Regions from separate parts of the Arthrobacter sp. SLBN-83 genome, predicted to be linked through region 2. Evidence: riboswitches for the same ligand, from Rfam matches in the RefSeq annotation. Region 2 holds a riboswitch; each other region holds the start of a gene.

Region 1 (7,541 bases), 2.7 Mb from region 2:
CTACGCGCACAAGCAGGGCGCGGACGACGTCATCTTCCTGTCCTCCGACGGCCGCGTCCTGGAGGGCCCCACGTCCACGGTGCTGCTGGCGCATGCGGGAAAGTCCGACGACGGCACACAGGTGAAGCGCCTCATCACACCCCAGTTGGACAGCGGCATCCTCCCGGGAACCTCCCAGGGTGCTCTTTTCGCCGCTGCGAAGGCGGCAGGCTGGGAGCTGGGCTACGGCCCGCTGGAGCCACAGGACCTCCTGGACGCGGATGCGGTCTGGCTGATCTCCAGCGTCCGCCTGCTTGCCCCTGTGAACACGATCGACGGGAAGCAGATCGGCAGCCCGTCAGTCCAGAAGGAACTGACTGCCGAGCTGAGCGCACTTTTCGCCGGTATCCACTAGGCCCTGCAACAGGCGCTTAATCCCTTTTCCCGCTCCCGCATCACCCGTAAGGTGTGGACCATGGACTCGCGAAACCTGCCGATCGAAAACCTGTCCTTCGACGACTGCTGGGAACTGCTCGACAATGACACGGTGGGCCGGCTGGCCATCGTGGTTGACGGGCATCCGGAAATCTTCCCTGTGAACTACGTGGTGCACCTGCGCAGCATCGTCTTCCGCACGGCCCCGGGCTCCAAGCTTTGGGGCGCCAGGATGGAACGGCCGGCGGCACTGGAAATCGACGGCTACGACCCCTCAACGGAACAGGCCTGGAGCGTAGTACTCCGGGGCGACACGGAAATCATCGAGGACCAGGCCGTCCGGGATGCAGTGGACGGACTTGGCCTGGAGCCGTGGCAGCCCGGCGAGAAGGCCAACTATGTCAGGCTGAACGGCAAAGCGTTGACGGGCCGCAGGTTCCAGGTGAACCGGCCGGATGTCTGGAACACCCGCGTCCAGGACCGGCGGCGCGCGTCATTCGAATAGCAGCTCTCAGCGTCAGGCGCCGGAACGTGCCACGGGCCGTGAAAGCTGTGCCTCCAGCCCGGAGAGCAGGATGGTGAGCCCCTGGTCAAGCTCCATGCCGCCGTCGTACTCCGCGAGGGCCGGCGCCAGGGCACGCAGCCTGGGAAACTCCTTGGCGGGCAGGCGGTGGAGTCCCAGCCGCAGCAGCACCTCGTTTTCTTCCGGGTCCACCACGTACTCCTGCAGCTCGTTGAGGATGTGGCCATAGAGGAAGCCATAGTAGGCGCGGTAGACGTGGAGCGCATCCGCAGGCTCGAATCCTGCCGCCACCAGCAGGGACAGGATCTGCTCCAGTGGCCGCAGCGTGCCCAGCGGCCGTAGTCCCAGCGGCGTGGACAGGGGCCGCGTTACCAGCAGTGGCACAACGTTGGGGTGCTGGAGTGCCAGCCGGCGCAGGTCGTGTGCAAGGACCCGCAGCTGTGCTTTCCAGTCCGGGTCCCCGGCATTGATTGACAGCTGGTCGAGGACAAGCTCCGCCACGCCATCGAGCAGGGCGGCGCGGTTTTCGGCGTAGCGGTAGAGGCTCATGGGGTCCCTGCCAAGTTCCTGCCCCAAACAGCGCATGGTCAGCGCGTCCAGTCCTTCGGCGTCAACCAGCTCCAGGGCTTTGGCCAGCACGATGTCCCTGCTCAGCCGCGCTTTGGGCTGGCCGGGCCGGGAAATTTTGGCGGAAGCCATCGAAAAATCCTCACTGCCGGCCGCGGTCCTGGGAGGCGCCGGGCCGGTTGCCTCTTATCTGGTCTACGGGTAAAGTCTACAGTGTAGACAAGCGGTGAGAGCGCTGTCACCCCTCAGCCTTAGCTGGGGATGCACTATATAACCCCGATCGCCCCGTGCAGGGGATCGTGGTTTGCTGTTGTAGCCACACGGCAGCGCCGAGCACTTAGCGAAGGGAGCCGTCATGGCTAACTCGCAGTTCGATCTGTTCCTCCACGAAGCAACCTATTCCGACCATGTATCCGATTCCAGCCTGAACCGCGACCGCCTTTACGGGCTGTACACCAGCTGGTGCGTGATCAATCAGCAGCCGCTCGGAAGCGAATCCACTTTTTGGTCAGCCATGAAACACAGGATCAACCCCGGGCACAACGGACTCCGCATGAAGGGCCCAGCCGCCGCAGACTATATCCTCGCCAGCTATCCGGGGCTTGTCTAACGTCCTTGGGTCCATCCGGGCACGGGCAACCCGCCTGCTCATGAACAAAGACATGCTGTGGCACTTCGGTGCCACGGCATTTTTCATGCCCTGGGCCATCACGGGAAACTCAGCGGTTGCACCCGCAGGCCCTGTCCGGACTAGGTGGGAATGATCCGGAAGAGGAACCTGGTGCGCACCATCACCCACAGCAGCGCCAGGACCACGGCGTAGGCCGCGGTGTTGAGGAAGATGCTTTGCTGCTGCAGCGCCGGAATATTGGCTACGACGGCGATCAGCAGCACATGCATGATGAACACGTACAGCGTGGCCCGGCCCAGCGGGATCAGGAACCAGCCAAGGGCCCGCTGCACCGGCTTCCAGTAGGCGCTGAGGAATGCGTAGGCCGCCACCACCAAAACCATGACATTGAGCAGGCGGCCGGGAGCCAGGTATGTGCGGCCAAAGAGTGCGTCGTACATGCTGCGGTATGCCGCGTCCGGCATGAGCGCCAGGCGGACGTCGTAGTTGTTGGCCAGGTAGGGATTCCCCCAGGACAGGAAGGCCAGCGCGAACGCCGCCGCGGTGCAGGCAATCACCACCCAGGTGTGCCTGGACAGCCAGGCAACGATGGCACGGCGGTAGTAGCCGGCAACCAACCCCAGCACAAACAGCACCTGCCACACCAGCAAGGGGAAGGAATCCTCGAACTGCGACGGCAGGACGCGGAACCTGGTCACTGTACCCACCGCGTATACGGCCAGGGTCACCGCCAACACCCAGACCGCCTTTCCACGGTTCAGCGCCGCCAGGATGAGCGGGCTGACGAGCAAAAGCACCACGTAGAGGCCCATGACGTTGAACTGCCACGGCCCGAACTGCAGCAGGATGATGGCCGGCAGCACCTGGGGCGGCACGGGGAACTGGAACAGCGAGGACATGCCCGCATAGAGGTCGTAGGTCCGGCCGGCACCATTGTGCCCGGCACCCCCGGTCCCCTGGTCCACGAACGTGGTCAGCGCCTCGGTGTGGAAGAACGGGAGCAGGGACAGCAGGAAGACGCCGATCAGCACGGCGAGCGCCGTCAGGTAGAGCTTGCCTGCGCGGCGTGACGTGAGGTCCACAACCCGCCCGAAGTCCTCCTTGGCTTTGGGCCCGTACACCATGCCCACCACCAGGCCGGAGAACAGGACGAACAGCTCTGCGCCTGACACAAAGCCCACGGCCTCCTGCGTGAGCAGCTGGAACAGCGAGGCCATACCCAGGTGGTTGACCACCACAAAGACGATGGCCATCCCGCGCAACAGGTCAACGCGCGAGTCCCTGGTGGAAGGGTCCTGGTAGCTCCAGGCCGTGGCTGCGGTGATCCTGCGCGGAACCTGCCACAGGGCCACCAGGAGGATGGCCATGGCGGCGGCAACAGTCCAGGCAGCAGGCCCGGAGAGGGTGTTGGCGCGGACATAGGTGGTGGGTGCCGCATCGGTGACAGGGCCGGTCACCATCGGCGAGGCCTTCAGCCGGTCCGCCGCCGCTTTGGCAATCTCCGGGCTTCCAGTGAGCAGCCAGCTGATGCTCGCCACACCGGTGTCCCTGGTACTGGTGCGCTCATCCCACACGACGGCGGCCGTGCGTGCGAACTCCGGGGAGGTGGCAGTTGCCACCACCTGGTCCCACCAGCCGGTTTTGATGTCGACTTCGGGCGCCCCGCCGGTTGACGGGCTGTAAAACGCCGAGGTCTGCAGGAGGAAGGGCTTCCGGTGCCCCTCGGCGTAGGTGCCATAGAAGTTTTCGCCACCGGACGCCGTCAGCATCTCCTGGAGCTCGCCGGCGCGGGGCACAGTGTTGACGGCGGCCCCGCCGGCCGTGTCGTCATGGTAGGCGGACAGACCCACCCAGTCCACGGCGTCGTCGCCGGGGTAGTACGGTGCGTAGGCGCTGTCACTTCCGTTCCAGGTCCCGTCCCCGTTCGTGTCCAGCAAGGCGAACCCCTCGCTTCCCGGCTGCGGCGCATTCCGGTTCCGGTCAAAGGGGTAGTCCTTGCCCAGGTAAGGTGCCCACACCATGGCGACCCGGCCGCCGTCGTCCTTCTTGAATGCCTTGGACACCGCCTGGAAAGCCTGCCGGTAGGCGGCGGGCTGCTGGCCCCAGCCCACCCAGCTGGTGTTCATGTCAGGAGCGAACCGGACCAGCAACTGCCCCTTGAACCCGGAGGTGAGGACCTGCACCTGCTGGGCGAAGGCTTCGGCCTCGCTGGTGCCGAGCTGGTCCAGCGGCACCGACGGCTTCACCGTGAGCAGGGCATGTGCACCTTTGGCTGCGGCCTGCTGCAGGAAGCCGTCGATGTCGTTCCGTTCCGAATCGCGGAAAGGAAAGGTGATGTCGTGGCCGAAGACGGCGGGGCTGGCGCCCAGCCGGTCGCTGAAGCCTGCGGCGGTGTCCTCGCCCCACTCAAGCACAGCACCCAGCCACGGCTTGCCCTTGTCCGGTTCCGCCGGGGCCGCCTGCGCCGGACCTGCCGGCGCCAGCACGGCCAGGAAGGCGATAACGATGGTTGCCAGATAGGCGACGGCGGAACGCGTACGGTTCCGCCACTTGGCGTGGTGGTGCGATGTGACTGCCCGCATGTTGCAAGGACCCCCCGGTACTCATTGCTGTGGAGACGGGGCTGCGCCCCCGGTAAGACTTTATCGGGCGGGCGGCCTTCGCGTGTCGCCTGGGCGCCCGGCGAATTACGGAACGTGACGACGGCGGCCGTGCGGCTTGGGAGGAGAGGTGTTACGTTTTTGGGGAGTAATGAGTACCGGCGCCAAGCCCTGACTGGCCGGTCGGCAACCCTCCCTTTCGCGGCGGGGTGCCTCAGGTGAATACTCGGCATATCGACCCATTCGAGCTGCAAGCGTGAGAGAAGGAGATCCGTCGTGTCCGACGCACCCGCCCCTGATGAGAGACTGTCCTACCGCCTGATTACCGGCGCGGACAACCGTGAATTCTGCGAGCGGATCTCCGCTGCACTCGCCGACGGGTACGTGCTGCACGGCAGTCCCGCAGCCACCTTCAACGGCACCACCGTCATCGTGGCGCAGGCCATCGTCCTTCCGGCCGCCATCGCCTCGGCGGATGCCGCCGTGGCCACTGCCGTGGACGAGCTTGAGGGCGAGTTCGACGGCGAGGGCCACGCATGAGCTACGCCGGAGACCTGACGCCGCAGGAAGCCTGGACCAAGCTGGAGCAGGGTGCCGTCCTGGTGGATGTCCGCACCGAGGGCGAATGGGCCCACATCGGCATCCCTGACACCAAGGCCACGGACAACGACCCCCTGTTCATCCAGTGGACCTTCCCCGGCGGTATCCCCAACCCGGACTTCATCAAGGACCTGACGGACCAGGCACCGGAGGACCCGCACACGGAACTGGTGTTCCTGTGCCGCTCCGGCAAGCGCTCCATCGCTGCGGCCACCGCCGCCACCCAGGCAGGTTTTACCGCCTACAGCGTCCTTGAGGGCTTCGAGGGCGATCCCGACCGCTTCGGCGAGCGGACCGTCAATGGCTGGAAGAACCGCGGCCTGCCCACCAACCTCGGAAAGAACTAAGTGAGCTTCAACCAAGACGCCCCCGGCTGGAACCCTGATACGCAGGCCGTCCGCGGCGGGCTGGACCGCAGCAACTTCCAGGAAACGTCGGAGGCCATCTTCCTCAACTCCGGCTTCGTCTACGAATCCGCGGCGGCCGCCGAACGTGCATTTACCGGCGAAGACGAGCGCTTTGTCTACTCCCGCTACGGCAACCCGTCCGTGGCCACCTTCCAGGAACGGCTCCGGCTGCTGGAAGGCACCGAAGCATGCTTCGCGACGGCCTCTGGCATGTCCGCGGTGTTCACGGCCCTGGGTGCCCTGCTGGCAGCGGGCGACCGGGTGGTGGCCGCACGCTCGCTGTTCGGTTCCTGCTTCGTGGTCCTGAACGAGATCCTGCCCCGGTGGGGTGTGGAGACGGTGTTCGTGGACGGCCCGGACCTGGACCAGTGGCGCGAAGCGCTCTCCAAGCCCACCACGGCCGTCTTCTTCGAATCCCCGTCCAACCCCATGCAGGAAATCGTGGACATCGCCGCGGTCAGCGAACTGGCGCACGCCGCCGGGGCCACCGTAGTGGCAGACAATGTCTTTGCCACTCCCCTGCTGCAGCGCTGCGGTGATCTTGGGGCGGACGTCATCGTCTACTCGGGCACCAAGCACATCGACGGCCAGGGCCGGGTGATGGGCGGTGCCATCCTGGGCACCAAGGAGTTCATCGAGGGCCCCGTGAAGCAGCTGATGCGCCACACCGGCCCCGCACTTTCCCCGTTCAACGCCTGGGTGCTGACCAAGGGCCTGGAAACCATGGGCCTGCGCGTCAACCACTCCTCCGCCACGGCCCTCCGGCTTGCCGAGTGGCTGGAGGAGCAGCCGGCCGTGAGCTGGGTGAAGTATCCGCTGCTGAAGTCGCACCCGCAGTATGGGCTGGCGGCGAAGCAGATGAGCGCCGGCGGGACGGTCCTTACCTTGGAGCTTGCTCCTTCGGGTGGGCGCTCCGGCAAGGAGGCTGCCTTCGCGCTGCTGGACGGGCTGCGGATCATCGACATCTCCAACAACCTGGGCGATTCCAAGTCCCTGATCACCCATCCCGCCACCACCACCCACCGCGCCATGGGGCCGGAAGGACGGGCGGCCATTGGGCTTAGCGATGGCGTGGTCCGCCTCTCCGTGGGCCTTGAGGACCCGGACGACCTCATCCGCGACCTGGAGCAGGCCCTGAAGCAGATCTAGGTTGTCGACGCGCTTTCCCGTTTTCGCGGCGCAGATTCCCGGGCGCGGCTTAAATGCGGGCCGCGAAAGGGAACCAGCGCGTCGAAAAGGAAGCTGCGGGTCGCGGACTGGCAAGCCACGGGCTGCCGGTCAGGACTGGCGGACCCGCAGCAGCTCGGGCACGGCCTCGACATCCGAGAGGTCAAGGGCATCGCGCATGGTGACCCTGGCAGCGTGCTTGACCACCGCACCGAAACCCATGTCATCGGGCTGCGCCACCAGGGCTTTCTCGCGCACACGGCGCTGTTCGGCGGCCCCTGTTCCGCGGGCAATGATGTCCTCCACACCCTGCCGGGCCAAAGCCAGCTCTCCCTGTTCCTGCAGGACTGGAGCCAGGTAATCCACCAGCGAACGCGCCACATCCGCGGCCGGGGCGGGGCGGAAGTTGCCGAAGTCCAGGAGCTCGCCGCTGAGCCCTTCGCTGCTGCCCTGCCAGGAAGCCATCCGCAGCAGGACCGTGGGAACGGGTGCAGGATCAACGTCCTCACGCCACTCCCTGCCGGCGGATTCCACCAGTGCCCGGACCAGCACGGCAATGAGGGCGGCGTCCTCCGCCCTTAGGCAGACGTCCGCCACCCGCACCTCAACCGTGGGGTGGTTGCGGGACAGCC
Region 2 (7,541 bases):
GACCATGCCGAAGCCAAGGAACAGATCGCACAATGCGCCTCTGCCTTGATCCGTCCAGGGGCGGTCATCGGGCTCTGCGGAGGCACCACCAGCACGGCGCTTGCGCAGATCCTGGCTACCCGGGAGGACCTGAACGCACCCTCCAACCAGCCCACGCTTACCGTGGTGACGAATGCAATCAACATTGCTGGCCAGTTGGCGGTCCGGCCCAACATCAAGGTGATGGTCACGGGCGGGATCCTCAACCCCCGCTCCTACGAACTGGTGGGGCCCTACACGGACATCATCATGCAGAAGGTGGTGCTGGACATCGCGTTTATCGGCGTCAACGGCATCGATCCCGAGGTCGGCCCCACCAACACGGGGGAGGGGGAGGCTTCCGTCAACGCCCTTCTGGCATCCCGCGCCCGCGTTTCCTATGTCATTGCCGATTCCTCCAAGGTGGGAGTGCGCGCCTTCGCCACCATGGACGGCTATGACTTCAACAGGTTGATCACAGACTCCGGCATTTCTGCCCGCGACAAGGCCGCGTTCGAGGCCAACGGCACGGAAGTGATCGTCGCACCCGCCTGACATCGCGGAGAGACGGGGTGCATCGGCAGTTTCATCAGGCCGGATCCAGAAACTGAATGCAAGATGGGAACATGCTGGTTCCCTCCCGCCGTCGCCTGCGGCTCGAAGTCTGGATCGTCCTGGGTCTGTCCCTGGGCCAGTCGGCTGTCTATTCCGTGGTGCAGCTGCTCGACAAGATGACGCGTGCGCCCTTGGCCGAGGGGACGTCCACCCTGAACCGCTCGCAGAGCACGCGGGAGTACTTCGACCTGACCTACCAGCTGCTGGACATCATCTTTGCGCTGGTGCCGGTGCTGCTGGTCCTCTACTTCCTCACCGAGCAGCGCCAGACTGTACCTGGTGAAACGGGCAACCCCGGCTCCGCTTTCCAGAAACTTGGCTTCAACTTTGCCCGGCCCGGCCGCGACCTGCTGCAGGGGCTGGGGCTCGCTGCACTGATCGGCATACCCTCACTGGGACTCTATGCGGCCGGCCGGGCCTTGGGCATCACCACGGCCATCATTCCCAGCGCACTCGATGCCTACTGGTGGACCGTTCCCGTCCTCATCCTGTCCGCCATCCGGCACGCCGTGCTTGAGGAAGTCATTGTGGTGGGTTATCTCCTGGACCGTTTTGGGAAGTTCGGTTGGAGCACGCCGCTGGCCATCGCCGTGAGCTCGGTCCTCCGCGGCAGCTACCACTTGTATCAAGGCTTTGGGCCGTTTATTGGCAACGCCGTGATGGGAGTTGTGTTCGCCTGGCTGTACACCCGGACACGGCGGGTCATGCCACTGGTGATCGCCCATGCCCTGCTGGATATCGTGGCGTTCGTTGGGTTCAGCCTCTTCGGCAAGGCTGTGGGGCTGGGGTAGGGAAACCGGCCCTCACGGTGGGGTGGGTCCGGCGAAAAGTCGTGGGCTGGCAGGAGAAGGCGTCTCTGCTGTCACATTAGCGGCAGCAGTAGCCACGAATCTGCCTCGGGGTCGGGTGGCAGATTGAATGGTTGCGCGTAGAAGTCGTCCCATAGTGGATCTGTGGGGCACAGGCCGCTGGGGTCGAGCAGATTCCCGGCGGGTGGTTCTTCAGGTGGCGGGTCGGGCCAGTTTGGCATGTCCGCGAGTAGTGGCTCCCACTCCAGATCCTCAGTTGCGCGCGCAACAGCATTCATCGGGATGATGCCTGGTGGCCAGTGTGGTGGTTTGGGGTCTGGGTGTTCGGGTTTGTAGTGGCGGCCGGTGGGTGAGGTCCAGCCGGGTGGGTCGTTCATGGTGGCTGGATCCGGTGTCCATTGGCTGTGGTGTTTGAGCCGGTGATGTTTGGGGCAGAGCTGCGCCAGGTTGGTGATGCCGGTGGTGCCGCCGTTTTCCCACGCGGTGAGGTGGTCGGTGTCGTTGTCCGGGGTGAGGTTGGTGCAGCCGGGGAAGGTGCATTTGGCGTCGCGCATCCTGATCCAGCGTTTGATGGTCTCGGGAAGCCGGTAGTTCTTGCGGCCTATCTCCAGCGGTGCCCCGTCCCTGGGGTCGACGAGGACGCGGTAGAACGAGTCGGCCCCGTCCGCGACGAGTTTGCGTGCCATCGAGGCCGGGATCGGTCCCACCCCGTCCAGTACTGCCGGCTCATCGGTCGCCCCGAGCAGGGAGAACACCGGAACCATGACCAGGACATCGGCCCGCGGTGTGGGTACCTTCCCGATCTCCCGGACGGCCCGCGAACCGGCAGCGGTGCCGGTCCCGTCGTCGTTACCGGGTCCTTCGTCGTTGCTGACCGGCTCGCTTGCTGGGGCGGTGGTGTTGCGGTTGGTCTCCATGGCGTTGCCGGTGCTGAGGAGGAGGGATGCTGCGATGTCGGGGCGGAGTTGGGTGATGGTGCGTGGTTCGTTGGGGCCTTGGAGGCCGCGGGCGGTGGCGGTGGTGCGGTTCCAGATGGCGCAGGCGGTGTCGCCTGGGAGGTAGAGGGTGACCCGGGCCATGCCGTCGCGGTCGGGGGTGTATTCCATGCGCCGGTCGGCAAAACCTTTGGTGTGGCGTTTTTCGATGGATTCGGGGTGGTGGCGTTCGCGCCAGCCACGGACTTTGGCCCGGAAGCGGGAGGGGACGAGTTCGCCGGGGGCGGCGCCGCGGGCGGGGTGGGGTGCGTCGGGGTCGAAGAAGTGCGCCACGAGCCCGGCAGCGCCGGCGGGGTCGAGGCCTTCGGTTTCATCGGTGATGACTTTGGCGTGCTGCCAGGACATGTCACCGGCGGCCAGGGCTTTGAATACGGGTGGGAGGGAGCAGACCTTCCGGGACTGGTCCACAAGAGCCCCGGCCGCGGCGGAGCTGATGGTCAGGACCCCGGCGATCTCCTCAACCGTGGACATCTCCGTGTAGGTGCGGTCGTGCAGGGAGGCGTCGGGCGGGGTCATGGCCTGCTGAAAACCGAGGGCTTCGGATGCGTCCCGTGCCTTCATCGCGGCGAGTTGCGCCTCCAGACGTGCCGTGACCTCCAGTCGTTCCAGCCGGATCTCGTACCGCCGCTGCAACACATCAACACCGGAACCAACAGCAGCCCCCGAACCAAAAGCAGTGCCGGAGGCCAGGAAAGCATCCTCACGGTCCAGGGCATCAAGAGCGACCACGGAGGCATGAACGCCTTCCGTACCTGCCCCCACACCGCTGCTGATTCCCATACGAACATCGTCCCTCGAGGCACTGACAAGCAAACCTGTCATGCAGACTTACGGCATGGACCGGCGCCCGAGGGCGCGCCAGCCTAGTACCGCCGTCGTATGTTCTCGCGGCGCACGTTCCTATTCGCACCCCACATACTCGTCGCGAAAAGGAATATGTGTGGCGCAGGAATATATGTGGTGCGAAAAGGAACAGATGCAGCGCCGGAACGCGGCAGCCGGAGCACCAAACCCGCCAGCCGTCGTCGTACGTTTTCGATGCGAAGGTTCCCTGCCGCAGCCAAAATGTACGGTGCCCAAAGGAGTATGTGGCGCAGAACTATTTGCGGCCCAGCAAAAGCGAGTACCACTTAAATGAATTCGGCCGCCATGGGATGGTGACGCCGTTGTCACCACCTCATGGCGGCCGAAGATTACCCGGGCATGGACCCGGCGTCCCATTCCCGAAAGGGAACAAGGCTGGAACGATCAGATGGTGACGGCTCCGTTGGCGGTTTCAAAGGTGACCGACAGGATGCCCGGCGTTCCGTGCGGGGCGACCCATTCCACTGCAACATCCTCCAGCGGCTTCTCCACCGGCTCACCCAGCCACTCGGTGACACGCGAGGCGGAACCGGCGATGGTCAGGCAGCTCATCTTGAGGCTGCTCTCGTAGGCGTTGGACGGGTGAAGTGAGGGATCACCCTCCCACTTGAGCATGTACGGGACCTGGGGATCGGCGATGAGGCCCAGGATGCCAATCTGCTTCCAGACCAGCTCCCGCCCGTCCGGGAACTTGCGGTTGCCGTTGACGGCCGCGCGGCCCAGGCGTTCCTCGAAGGGGGCGAGGTCGTCCACTTCGACGCACCAGCCCATCCAGCCTCCGCCTGCCGCGGAACGGGCCCGTACGGCCTGCCCGAACGGTGCCTTGTCCGATGCAGGGTGGTCCAGGACCTCCACGACCTCGAGGTACTTGTGACCGGCGAGCGGGATGATCATATTCCGGGTTCCGAACCGGGGGTGTACCCCGCCCTTCACTGCCTCAACGCCGAGGGCAGTTGCAATACGTTCGGTGGTGGCCGCGAGGCCGTCGTGTTCACAGGCGTAAGAGACGTGATCCATGCGCATGGCAACATCTTGGCACTTTGTGATGCGGCTCTCAGCTAAGGGTACCCTTACTGGATTTGCGCGCTTTCAGAGGCCATGGAAAGGCCGCCTAAAAGACCATGTTCGTCACAATCCTGTTCATCGCAACAACGCTGTTCCTAAACTTGGCGCAGGTCATGAGTGCCAGCGCCAAGCCCCGGCTCGCTGGCCGGCAACCCTCCATCCGCGGTGGGGTGCCCCGGGTGAAGACCTGGCTGTCCGGCAAGAGCCGGAGGCAAGCGCGGCCCGCACTGCCGGTGAGCATGCCGGGCCCACGTCAAAGGAGATTTGGATGTCCAACGGTTGGTCCTTCGAAACCCGCCAGATCCACGCCGGCCAGGAAGTGGACAGTGCCGCGGGAGCCCGTGCGCTGCCCATCTACCAGACCACATCCTTCGTGTTCCCTACGGCCGAGAGCGCAGCAAACCGCTTCGCACTGTCCGAGCTCGCGCCCATCTACACCCGCATCGGCAACCCGACGCAGGACGCCGTGGAACAGCGGATCGCCAGCCTTGAAGGTGGCCTCGCTGCGCTGCTGCTGAGCTCCGGCCAGGCCGCCGAAACATTCGCGGTGCTCAACATCGCCGAGGCAGGGGACCATATCGTGGCCAGCCCCAGCCTCTACGGCGGTACCTACAATTTGTTCGCCCACACCCTGAAGAAGTTCGGTATTTCCGTCACGTTCGTGGACGATCCCGACAACCTGGACCAGTGGCGCAACGCCGTCCAGCCCAACACCAAGCTCTTCTTCGGTGAAGTGGTCTCCAACCCGCGCCAGGACGTCCTGGACATCGAGGGCATCTCCGAGGTCGCCCACCAGGCCGGCGTGCCCCTCATCGTGGACAACACCCTCTCCACCCCATACCTGATCCGCCCGCTGGAGTGGGGAGCGGACATCGTGATCCACTCAGCCACTAAATACCTGGGCGGCCACGGTACAGCCATCGCCGGCGTGATCGTCGATTCCGGTAAATTCGATTTCAGCAAGGACCCGGAACGGTTCCCAAGCTTCAACACCCCGGATCCCACCTACAACGGGCTGGTCTACGCCCGGGACCTGGGAGCCGACGGCGCGTTGGGGGCCAACCTCTCCTACATCCTCAAGGCGCGCGTCCAGCTCCTGCGCGACCTGGGCTCGGCGGTCTCGCCTTTCAATGCCTTCCTGATTTCCCAGGGCCTGGAGACATTGAGCCTGCGGGTGGAACGCCACGTGGCCAACGCCACCGAGGTGGCGCGCTGGCTTGAGGCAAGGGACGACGTCGAATCGGTCGCCTACGCCGGGCTGCCATCCAGCCCCTGGTACGAGCGTGGCCGCAAGTACGGCCCCAAGGGTACGGGCGCCGTCGTCGCCTTCAACCTGGCCGGCGGAGCGGAGGCGGGCAAACGCTTCGTCGACGCCCTGGAACTGCACTCCCACGTGGCCAACATCGGCGACGTGCGCTCCCTGGTCATCCACCCGGCGTCGACCACGCACAGCCAGCTCTCGCCCGAGCAGCAGGCGGTGGCCGGGGTGCACCCGGGACTCGTCAGGCTTTCCGTGGGTCTGGAACACATCGACGACATCCTGGCCGACCTGGAAGCAGGCTTCAGGGCTGCGAAAAGCGCCTAGAAGCGTAAAGCACGACGCCGGGCCTCCACTTGGGCGGTAAGGCGGGGCGGGCAGCAAGCCGGGAAGTCATAACCAGTCACACTCTTGGCTTGGACCGGGTGGTGTTTCGTACACTCGATCCAGGTCATGAGTGCCAGTGACAGCCCCGGCTTGCTGGCCGGCAACCCTCCTTCCGCGGTGGGGTGCCCCGGGTGAGGACCTGGCCTGCCGGTCAGACGACGGCAGGCAAGCGCGTAGAAGAGGTCTGCCATGACGGTTACCGTCGCCCCAACCACCATCCCCGAACACGGAATTGTCCGCTACGCCTCCATTGGGGGACTGGAGCTCGAGGCCGGGGGATACCTGCCCGACGTAACGCTGGCCTACGAAACCTGGGGCACCCTCAACGCGGATGCCAGCAACGCCGTCCTGATCGAGCACGCGCTCACCGGCAGCACCCACGTGACCCGCGGTGACACCGACGAAGAAGGCTGGTGGGAACAGCTGGCCGGCCCCGGCGCCCCCGTGGACACCAACCGTTTCTTCGTGGTGTCCATCAACATCGTTGGCGGCTGCTACGGCTCCACCGGCCCCTCCTCGCCCGCCCCCGACGGAGCGCCCTGGGGCTCGCGCTTCCCCCTGGTCACGCTGCGGGACAGCACCGTGGCCGAGGCCCGGCTGGCAGACCAGTTGGGGATCAAGAGCTGGTTCGCGGTCCTTGGCGGCTCCATGGGCGGTGCCCGCGCACTGGAATGGGCGGTGACCTACCCGGAAAGGGTTCAGCGCTGCGCCGTGATCTCCGTGGGTGCGGCGAGCACTGCGGAGCAGATCGCCTTCGCCCAGGCCCAAACCCTGGCCATCCGGCAGGATCAAAACTTCAACGGCGGCGACTACTACGGCGGTCCCTGCCCTGAACAGGGCCTGGCCCTTGCCCGGCGCATCGCCCACATCACGTACAGGTCCGCCGCGGAACTGGAAGGCCGCTTCGGCCGGTCAGCCCAGGCATCCGAGTCGCCCCTGCAGGGCGAAGTGTTGGCAGCCCGCGGCCGCTACCAGGTGGAAAGCTACCTGGACCACCAGGGCAATAAGCTCGTGAAGCGCTTTGACGCCAACAGCTACATCGCCCTGACCGAAGCGCTGATGAGCCATGACGTCTGCCGCGGGCGGGGGACCCTGGCCGAAACCCTGGCCGGTACTACTGCACGCTTCTTCGTGGCCGCCGTCGACTCCGACCGGCTCTACTTCCCAAGCCAGTCGCGGGAGCTTGCGCAGGCGCTGCCCGGCGAGGTGGACGTCCACATCATCCAGGCGCCCATTGGCCACGACGGATTCCTTACCGAGATCGGCCAGCTGGGGCCGCAGCTCCGGAGCAGCTTCCTGGCCTAGTACCACCCAGCAAACCACCAGCAATGTGCATCCCTGCAGATGCCTTCTGCACTAATGGGCGTTGAGGTTGCACGGGCAGGCAGACCATACTCATCGAAGCCGCTTTTCGTGGTGTACATCACACGCGGCTGCCATCGACTGTCCCCATGGTGTCGACGACGACGCCGAAGGAGTTCGCATGAGTACGGAACGCTCCGCCGCAAGGCGCACCGAGGAAACCGACGT
Region 3 (7,541 bases), 1.4 Mb from region 2:
GCCACTGCCGGCGCCATCCTGGGCCTGGCGGTGGAGGGGGTGCAGGTGGAGGACATTGCCACCACCGCCAAGACCATGCCTGATTTCCCCCAGCTATGGGCAGGCATGCTGGCCCAGGACGCCGCGGCGGCATCCGGACCGGAGGAGCCCAGCGGTGGCGCGGCGCACTGACTCCTGGGACGAATCCGACGTCCGAATCCGGCCGAACAAGAAGGGTTCCAGGCCCCGCACCAAGGACCGGCCCAGCCACGACGACGCCGTCACCGGACGGATCATCACCGTGGACCGCGGCCGGTACACGGCAGTGGTGGGTGAGGACTCGAAGAACGAACGAGTGGTGATTGCGGCACGCGCCCGCGAACTTCGCCGCTCGCCGGTGGTTGCCGGCGACTTTGTCTCGCTTGTGGGAGACGTGTCGGGAGCGCCGGACACGCTGGCCCGCCTGGTGAAGATCCAGGACCGCAAAACGCTCCTGCGCCGCAGCGCCGACGACACAGACCCGATCGAACGTGCCGTGGTGGCCAACGCGGACCAGCTGGTGATCGTGGTGGCGGCGGCCAACCCTGAGCCGCGGACCGGATTCATCGATCGTGCCCTGGTGGCCGCGTACGACGCCGGCATCGAACCGATCCTGCTGGTCACCAAGGCCGACGTCAAGGACCCCGCGGAACTGTTGTCCAACTACACCCACCTGGACTTCCCGGTGATCATCAGCCGGACGGCTGACGCCCAGGCCTCGGGCATCGATGCGCGCTCCGACGACGGCCTTTCGGCCCGGTTGGACAGCGCCGCCGTGGCCGAGCTTCGCGCGCACCTGGACGGCCAGGTCACGGTCATGCTCGGACATTCGGGCGTGGGCAAGTCCACCATGGTCAACGCGTTGACCGGGGCCGAGCGGGCCACCGGCGGAGTCAACGCGGTGACCGGCCGGGGCCGGCATACATCGTCGTCGGCCCTGGCGCTGCGCCTGGCGGACGCGCCGGCCGGCAGCTGGATCATCGATACCCCGGGCATCAGATCCTTCGGTTTGGCCCACGTGGACCCTGACCGGATCCTGCGCTCTTTCCCGGACCTCTCCCCCGGCATCGAGAACTGCGAACGGGGCTGCAAGCACACGGCAACTGCAGTGGACTGCGGCCTCGACGACTGGGTGGCGGACGGACACGCAGGTCCCACTGGTCCCGCACGGCTCGCCTCGCTGCGGCGGCTGCTCGGCACGGATCCAAGGATGGAAGCACAGGAAACCAAAGAGCTCGGCAGCGTCAACTGACGCGTTCTCCCCGGAAGAAGCATGGGCAGACGGTAGTTTGGAACCATGATCCAACCCGCTTCGAGCTACAACGATGACCTGCGCCTGGCACATGTCCTGGCCGACTCCGTGGATGACCAGACCATGAGCCGCTTCAAGGCCCTGGACCTCCACGTTGAGACCAAGCCGGACCTGACCCCGGTCACCGATGCGGACAAGGCCGCCGAGGAAGCGATCCGCGGGCAGCTCTCACGTTCCCGCCCCCGTGACGCGGTCCTGGGCGAAGAGTTCGGCAGCACGGGCCACGGTTCGCGGCGCTGGATCATCGACCCCATTGACGGGACCAAGAACTTTGTCCGCGGCGTTCCGGTCTGGGCTACCCTGATCGCCCTCGTTGACGAGGGCGAGCCGGTGGTGGGCGTGGTCAGCGCCCCGGCCCTGGGCAAGCGCTGGTGGGCGGCAAAAGGGATGGGCGCGTACATGGGCAGGTCGCTGGCGGCTGCCACCCGGCTCCGCGTCTCCAACGTCTCCAGCCTCGCCGATGCCTCCCTCTCCTACTCCAGCCTCACTGGATGGAAGGAACGGGGAAACCTCGACGAGTTCCTGGGCCTCACCGAGGACGTGTGGCGGACCCGCGCCTATGGGGATTTTTGGTCGTACTGCATGGTGGCCGAGGGCTCCGTGGACATCGCCTGCGAACCGGAACTGAACCTTTACGACATGGCCGCCCTGGTGCCGATCGTGGTGGAGGCCGGCGGCCGTTTCACGTCTTTGGAAGGCGAGGACGGCCCCTTTGGCGGGAACGCCCTGGCCACCAACTCCATCCTGCACTCGGAGGTGCTGCACCGCCTGAACCCTTACCTGGACGATTTGCTGTAACAGTTGACGTTCCAGTGGGAAAACGAATAAAGCGACGACGGACACCTTCCAAAGGAGGTGTCCGCCGTCGTTTATTCGGCGGCGCGTAACAAAGGGCTTAACAATCGTTGCTGGTTCAGTCTTGGCCGCCGCATGTCCTACGCTTTTATCCAGGTCACGAGTGCCAGCGCTAAACCCCGGTTTGCTGGCCGGCAACCCTCCATTCGCGGTGGGGTGCCCCGGGTGACGACCAGGCCGGTCCGGAGCGGATGCGGCAAGCGCGGATTCCACTTTGCCGGAGTCCTGTATTCAAGTGAGGTCTCTGTGACAACTGCCACCGTCTCCCCCCAGCCCGCCATCACCGAAGCCACCGTTGCTGCTGAACGCCACGCAATACGGCCCCTCGCGGCGGTCACCGGCGCGGAAATCCAGGCGCCGCTCATCACCGGCGGCCACGTGCGGTACGCGAACCTTGACTATGGCGCCTCCGCCCCCGCGCTCTCCGTGGTGTCCGCCTACCTGAACGAGATCCTGCCCTACTACGCAAGCGTCCACCGCGGGGCAGGGTACGCCTCCCAGATCAGCACCTCGGTTTACGAGAACGCGCGCAGCATTGTCCGCGATTTCGTCGGGGGCCGCCCGGACGACTCGGTCATCTTCACCCGCAACACCACGGACTCGCTGAACCTCCTGGCAGGTTGCCTTCCCATCAGCGATGGCCGGCCCGCCGGCGATGTGCTCTACCTGGACATCGAACACCACGCCAACCTGCTGCCCTGGCAGGGCGTACCGCACCGGAGCATCGTCGCCGCGGACACGCTCACCGGCACCCTCGACGCTGTCCGCGCCGAGCTGGAGCAGGGCGGGGTCAGCCTGCTGGCAGTCACCGGCGCATCAAACGTCACCGGCGAGATCCTTCCCATCCGGGCCCTGGCCACGCTGGCCCACCAGCACGGTGCACGGATCGTAGTGGATGCGGCGCAGCTGGCACCGCACCGCCGGGTGGACATCAGCGACGACGGCATAGATTACCTCGCGTTTTCCGGCCACAAGCTGTACGCACCGTTCGGCGCCGGTGTCCTGGTGGGACGCCCTGACTGGCTGGACGCGGGCGTCCCCCACCTTGCCGGCGGCGGCGCGGTAAAGGAAGCAAAGCTCGACGGCGTCAGCTGGGCCACCGGCCCTGCCCGCCATGAGGGGGGCTCACCGAACGTCCTCGGAGCCGCCACCCTGGCCCGCGCCACGCAGGTGATCGCGGCGCTGGACCAGGACCGGTGGCATGCCCACGAATCCGCCATCCGTTCCTTCCTGGTGGAGGGACTGAAGGACATTGACGGCGTCACGGTCCACCAGATCTTCAAGGACAGCAACCCGGAAACGGACACCATCGGCGTGGTCAACTTCTCCGTGGAGGGCTACGACGCGGGGCTGGTGGCGGCCTACCTCGCCGCCGAGCACGGCGTGGGCCTGCGCGATGGACGCTTTTGCGCCCATCCCCTTCTGAAGCGCCTTGGCCTGCCGTCCGGCTCGCTTCGGGCAAGCTTCGGCGTCGGATCACGGCTGGAGGATGCCGAACGCCTCCTCACGGGCATCCGCTCGCTGCGCAGCGAAGGGCTGGGCTGGGACTACGTGGTGGACGCCGGCCGGTGGGTGCCCGCCAACGATGCCCGCACCTACCCGCACTGGGCACCGAACACCCCGGGGACGGCCGGCGCAGCGCCCTGCATCGACGACTAGGCAGTTCCAGGGAAGGGGTGCACCCTTCCAGCAGCAACCGGCGACCGTCCGTGCGGTAAATTCAAAGGGAGATCACTGGCAGCACAGAAGGAGGCCACGCGTGGTTCGGGGTGGCCCCAGGCTCGATCACGGGCGGCGCCGGGAGCTCGGGCAGAGCTTCCAGGACGGCGGCAGGCACTACCATCGCATCCGCCCGGGATACCCGGAGGAATCGGTCCGCTGGCTGGTGCCCACCGATGCCAAGGACGCGCTGGACGTCGGCGCGGGGACCGGAAAGTTCACCTCGTTGCTGCTGGACCTGGGACTGGACGTCACCGCCGTCGACCCCTCCGCGGACATGCTTGCCCAGCTGACGGCCCACTGCCCGGGCGCCAGGGCTGTGGTGGGAACCGCCGAGGCGACCGGCCTGCCCGACTCGTGTTTCGACGTCGTTACCGTTGCCCAGGCCTGGCACTGGTGCGACCCGCTGGCCGCAAGTAACGAGCTGGCCCGGGTGCTGCGCCCGCACGGAACCCTCGGCCTGGTCTGGAACCAGCTGGACACCTCGGTGCCCTGGGTACACCGCCTTTCCCGGATCATGCACGCAGGTGACGTGTACCGGCCGGGCCACAAACCCGTGGTGGGGCCTGAATTCCACGGGCTCGAAGGACACGTCACCCACTGGCAGGACACCGTGACCGCCAGGGACCTGATGGAGCTCACCAAGTCGCGCAGCTACTACCTGCGGGCCAATGAGGCAACGAGGGCCAAGGTCCTGGCCAACCTGGACTGGTACCTGCACGAGCACCTTGCGTACGTCCCCGACCAGCAGATCCAACTTCCCTACCTCACGTTGGCGTGGCGCGCCGTGAGGGCATGACCGGCGCAGCGCACCGTGCCGCCACAGCTCAACCGGTAGGCTTGGACCTGTGAAGACCAGCGCGCCCTCATCCTCCATCGAGGATTACGTCAAGGTCATCTATTCGTTCACTGAATGGCAGGACAAGCCCATCACGTCCTCGCAGCTGGCACAGAGGCTGGGAGTGGCCAATTCCTCGGTTTCCGAGATGGTCCGCAAGCTCAAGGACCAGGGCCTGGTGGACCACAAACCGTACAGCGCCGTCACCCTCACCGAAGCCGGCCTGCGGCTGGCCCTGGCCATGGTCCGCCGCCACCGGCTGATCGAGACTTACCTCGTCCAGCGCCTCGGCTATAGCTGGGACGAAGTCCACGACGAAGCTGAACAGCTGGAGCACGCGGTCTCGGACACGTTCATTGAACGCGTCGCGGCCAAGCTCGGAGACCCGAAGCGGGATCCGCACGGCGATCCCATCCCCACTGCCGACGGCCAGGTGCTGATGCCGCGTGCCCACCTGCTCGCCGAACTGGACGAAGGCCACAGCGGCCGGATCACCCGGATCAGCGATGACAACCCTGAACTGCTGCGGTACCTCGCCGCCCAGGACATCGATCTCGACGCTGACGTGGAAGTGGTGGGACGGCGCCCATTCGGCGGCGCCCTGGTAGTGCGGATCGGCGGCTCCGACTCACCCCGGGACTTCGACCTTGCCGATGAAATCGCCTCAGCGCTGTGGGTCTCCAGCGACACCCCCCACCCGGGCTGCCTCCTGGACAAACCCTGACCCTGCGATGCCCGCCGGCTCCAGCCCGGCGATTTGGCCGCCTCCCGTATGGTTGAAGGTGATGATCAGCAGACGCGACGCGGCAATTACCCTTGATGTTCCCCTTGAAATGGCACAGCGCCACGGCCTGCCCAAGTGGATGACGGAGGCCGAACTCCGCGCCATTCTGGACAATCCCCCGCCCTGGCTGGTGCAGTCGCGCGCTAACCGGACGGGAAAGCGGCCCGTCTGGGTGCACCTGGAATGCGCCGTCTGCGGCTATGAGGAGGCTGCGCGCCCCAAGAAGTGGTGGCCCGACTTTACGTATGTGGTGTGCGGGCACCATCCCCCGGCGGACATGCCGCCCGCCCGCCCCGGCTGCGTCCGCAGCGAGTACGACGGCGTGGGGACGCGTTTCGTGGGCATCGCGGACGTGGAAGCGCCCCCGGTTCGCCCATAGGTCACCGGGCGTGCCTGCGCAAGGTGCCGGCCCGCCGTCGAACTAAGCCGTGCCGTTGGCGGTCATTTCCTCCGGAACAGCGGTGAGGTGCAGTTCGACGCCGTCACGCAGCACTGCCACGTCGAGCGGCTGGCCGATGGCGTCCGCAAACAAGAGCCTCTGCAGGCTCTCGGCATTGTTCACGGGGCGGCCCCCGGCCGTCACGATGATGTCCCCTGCGGACAGGCCTGCCGTATCTGCGGGGGAACCGGGCAGCACCTCCACTACGCGAAGGCCTTCCCGCAGCCCTGTCCGGATCACCGCACTGGGGGTGAGCTGCATCGGAGTGCTGACCAGGCCCAGGTAGGCGCGGCGCACCCGCCCGTCCGCCAGCAGCGCGGAGATGATACGGCGGGTGGTGGCGTTGATCGGGATGGCCAGCCCCAGGCCGGCACCCGCCACCGCGGTGTTGATGCCCACGATCCTGGCATGGGTGTCTGCCAGCGCACCGCCGGAGTTTCCGGGGTTCAGGGCCGCATCCGTCTGGATGACGTCTTCAATGACACGCCTGTTACCTCCTGACCAGACAGGTATGGCACGGCCCAGGCCGCTGACCACCCCCGCAGTCACGGAACCAGCCAGCCCCAGCGGGTTCCCCACCGCCACCACAAGCTGCCCCACTCGCAGGGACTCCGCGGCGCCGAACTCGGCAGGCCGGACCTTGGGCCTGGAACCGTGGACCACCGCGAGGTCGGACAGTGGATCTGCACCCACCAGCTCGACTTCCATCCTGCTGCCGTCGCCAAAGACCGCATAGCCCTGCCGGGTGCCCGCCACGACGTGCGAATTAGTGAGGAGGTAGCCGTCCTCCGTGAAGAGCACCGCCGAGCCCGCTCCCACCCTGACCCGGCCATTGCGGCGCTGGGCAGTCATCTCGATGGCCGCCACATGCGGGGTAACCGCTGCCGCCACCCTCATGACGGTCCGGGAGTAGGCGTCCAGGACGTCTTCGTCCTCCGGTTGTTGGAACTCCGGCGCCTGTTCCATGGCTAACCTCCTGACTGCGTTCCGCCCTGTTCCGCCGTGCTCAGCCGGCGGCGGCAGCTTGCCCTTGAGGGGCCTTATGAAAAACAACGACGGCCTCGACCAGTCCAGTCCCGCCTTCGCTACGCCTTGGGTGAACGCGGACTGGAAGAGCGGCTGTCCTCCAGCATCAAAATTCCATCAAGTCGAGGAATTCGTCATTCCGGCGCTGCTAGCTTGATGCAATGTCACGGGGAAGTCACGGTTCAGCGCCGGTTCAGCATGCAGAAAAAGCCCGCATCGAGTGGATCGATGCGGCACGCGGGCTTTGCGTCGCAGCGGTGGTCCTTTTCCACGTTGGGTTGTGGCATTTCCTGAAGTTTGAACACGACAGCAGTGTGGCCTTCACCTTCTGGGACGCCGTGGCAACGGGACTTGGATCCGTGCGGATGCCGCTCCTTCTCGCGGTTTCCGGAATCCTTGCCGCTTCCAAGGTCCGCAACGGGTTCGGCAACGGAAAGGCGTGGAGCTCCAGCCTGAGCAACTACTACCTGTACGCCGTCTGGCTGCTTGTCTATGCGCTTCTCAGCATCGTCCTGGCAGGTTCCCCGCGGCCCCAGCGGGTGGTATCCGT

The links. A riboswitch is a leader RNA that binds a small molecule or an ion and turns the genes downstream of it on or off. The one in region 2 is predicted to bind S-adenosylmethionine.
Region 1: linked by a shared signal. The riboswitch ahead of FBY30_RS07815 (DUF1737 domain-containing protein) and the one ahead of FBY30_RS20460 (bifunctional o-acetylhomoserine/o-acetylserine sulfhydrylase) in region 2 are both predicted to bind S-adenosylmethionine.
Region 3: linked by a shared signal. The riboswitch ahead of FBY30_RS13905 (aminotransferase class V-fold PLP-dependent enzyme) and the one ahead of FBY30_RS20460 (bifunctional o-acetylhomoserine/o-acetylserine sulfhydrylase) in region 2 are both predicted to bind S-adenosylmethionine.

What each region holds. Positions count from the first base shown of each region.
Region 1 covers NZ_VFMX01000001.1:1,713,222-1,720,762, reverse strand. Annotated here, with positions in the region: gene FBY30_RS07840 (aminodeoxychorismate lyase) at 1-394, shown strand, start outside; gene FBY30_RS07835 (pyridoxamine 5'-phosphate oxidase family protein) at 455-919, shown strand; gene FBY30_RS07830 (TetR/AcrR family transcriptional regulator C-terminal domain-containing protein) at 932-1,636, opposite strand; gene FBY30_RS07825 (hypothetical protein) at 1,860-2,114, shown strand; gene opgC (OpgC domain-containing protein) at 2,255-4,717, opposite strand; SAM riboswitch class IV at 4,883-4,998, shown strand; gene FBY30_RS07815 (DUF1737 domain-containing protein) at 5,012-5,275, shown strand; gene FBY30_RS07810 (rhodanese-like domain-containing protein) at 5,272-5,682, shown strand; gene FBY30_RS07805 (O-succinylhomoserine sulfhydrylase) at 5,683-6,891, shown strand; gene FBY30_RS07800 (glutamate--cysteine ligase 2) at 7,021-7,541, opposite strand, start outside.
Region 2 covers NZ_VFMX01000001.1:4,372,226-4,379,766, reverse strand. Annotated here, with positions in the region: gene FBY30_RS20480 (DeoR/GlpR family DNA-binding transcription regulator) at 1-573, shown strand, start outside; gene FBY30_RS20475 (CPBP family intramembrane glutamic endopeptidase) at 645-1,424, shown strand; gene FBY30_RS20470 (HNH endonuclease signature motif containing protein) at 1,496-3,217, opposite strand; gene FBY30_RS20465 (VOC family protein) at 3,686-4,324, opposite strand; SAM riboswitch class IV at 4,476-4,590, shown strand; gene FBY30_RS20460 (bifunctional o-acetylhomoserine/o-acetylserine sulfhydrylase) at 4,635-5,951, shown strand; SAM riboswitch class IV at 6,074-6,189, shown strand; gene metX (homoserine O-acetyltransferase MetX) at 6,201-7,316, shown strand; gene FBY30_RS20450 (MFS transporter) at 7,495-7,541, shown strand, end outside.
Region 3 covers NZ_VFMX01000001.1:2,971,545-2,979,085, reverse strand. Annotated here, with positions in the region: gene aroA (3-phosphoshikimate 1-carboxyvinyltransferase) at 1-171, shown strand, start outside; gene rsgA (ribosome small subunit-dependent GTPase A) at 155-1,270, shown strand; gene hisN (histidinol-phosphatase) at 1,316-2,128, shown strand; SAM riboswitch class IV at 2,281-2,394, shown strand; gene FBY30_RS13905 (aminotransferase class V-fold PLP-dependent enzyme) at 2,432-3,844, shown strand; gene FBY30_RS13900 (class I SAM-dependent methyltransferase) at 3,945-4,703, shown strand; gene FBY30_RS13895 (metal-dependent transcriptional regulator) at 4,753-5,466, shown strand; gene FBY30_RS13890 (hypothetical protein) at 5,528-5,905, shown strand; gene FBY30_RS13885 (S1C family serine protease) at 5,948-6,931, opposite strand; gene FBY30_RS13880 (acyltransferase family protein) at 7,153-7,541, shown strand, end outside.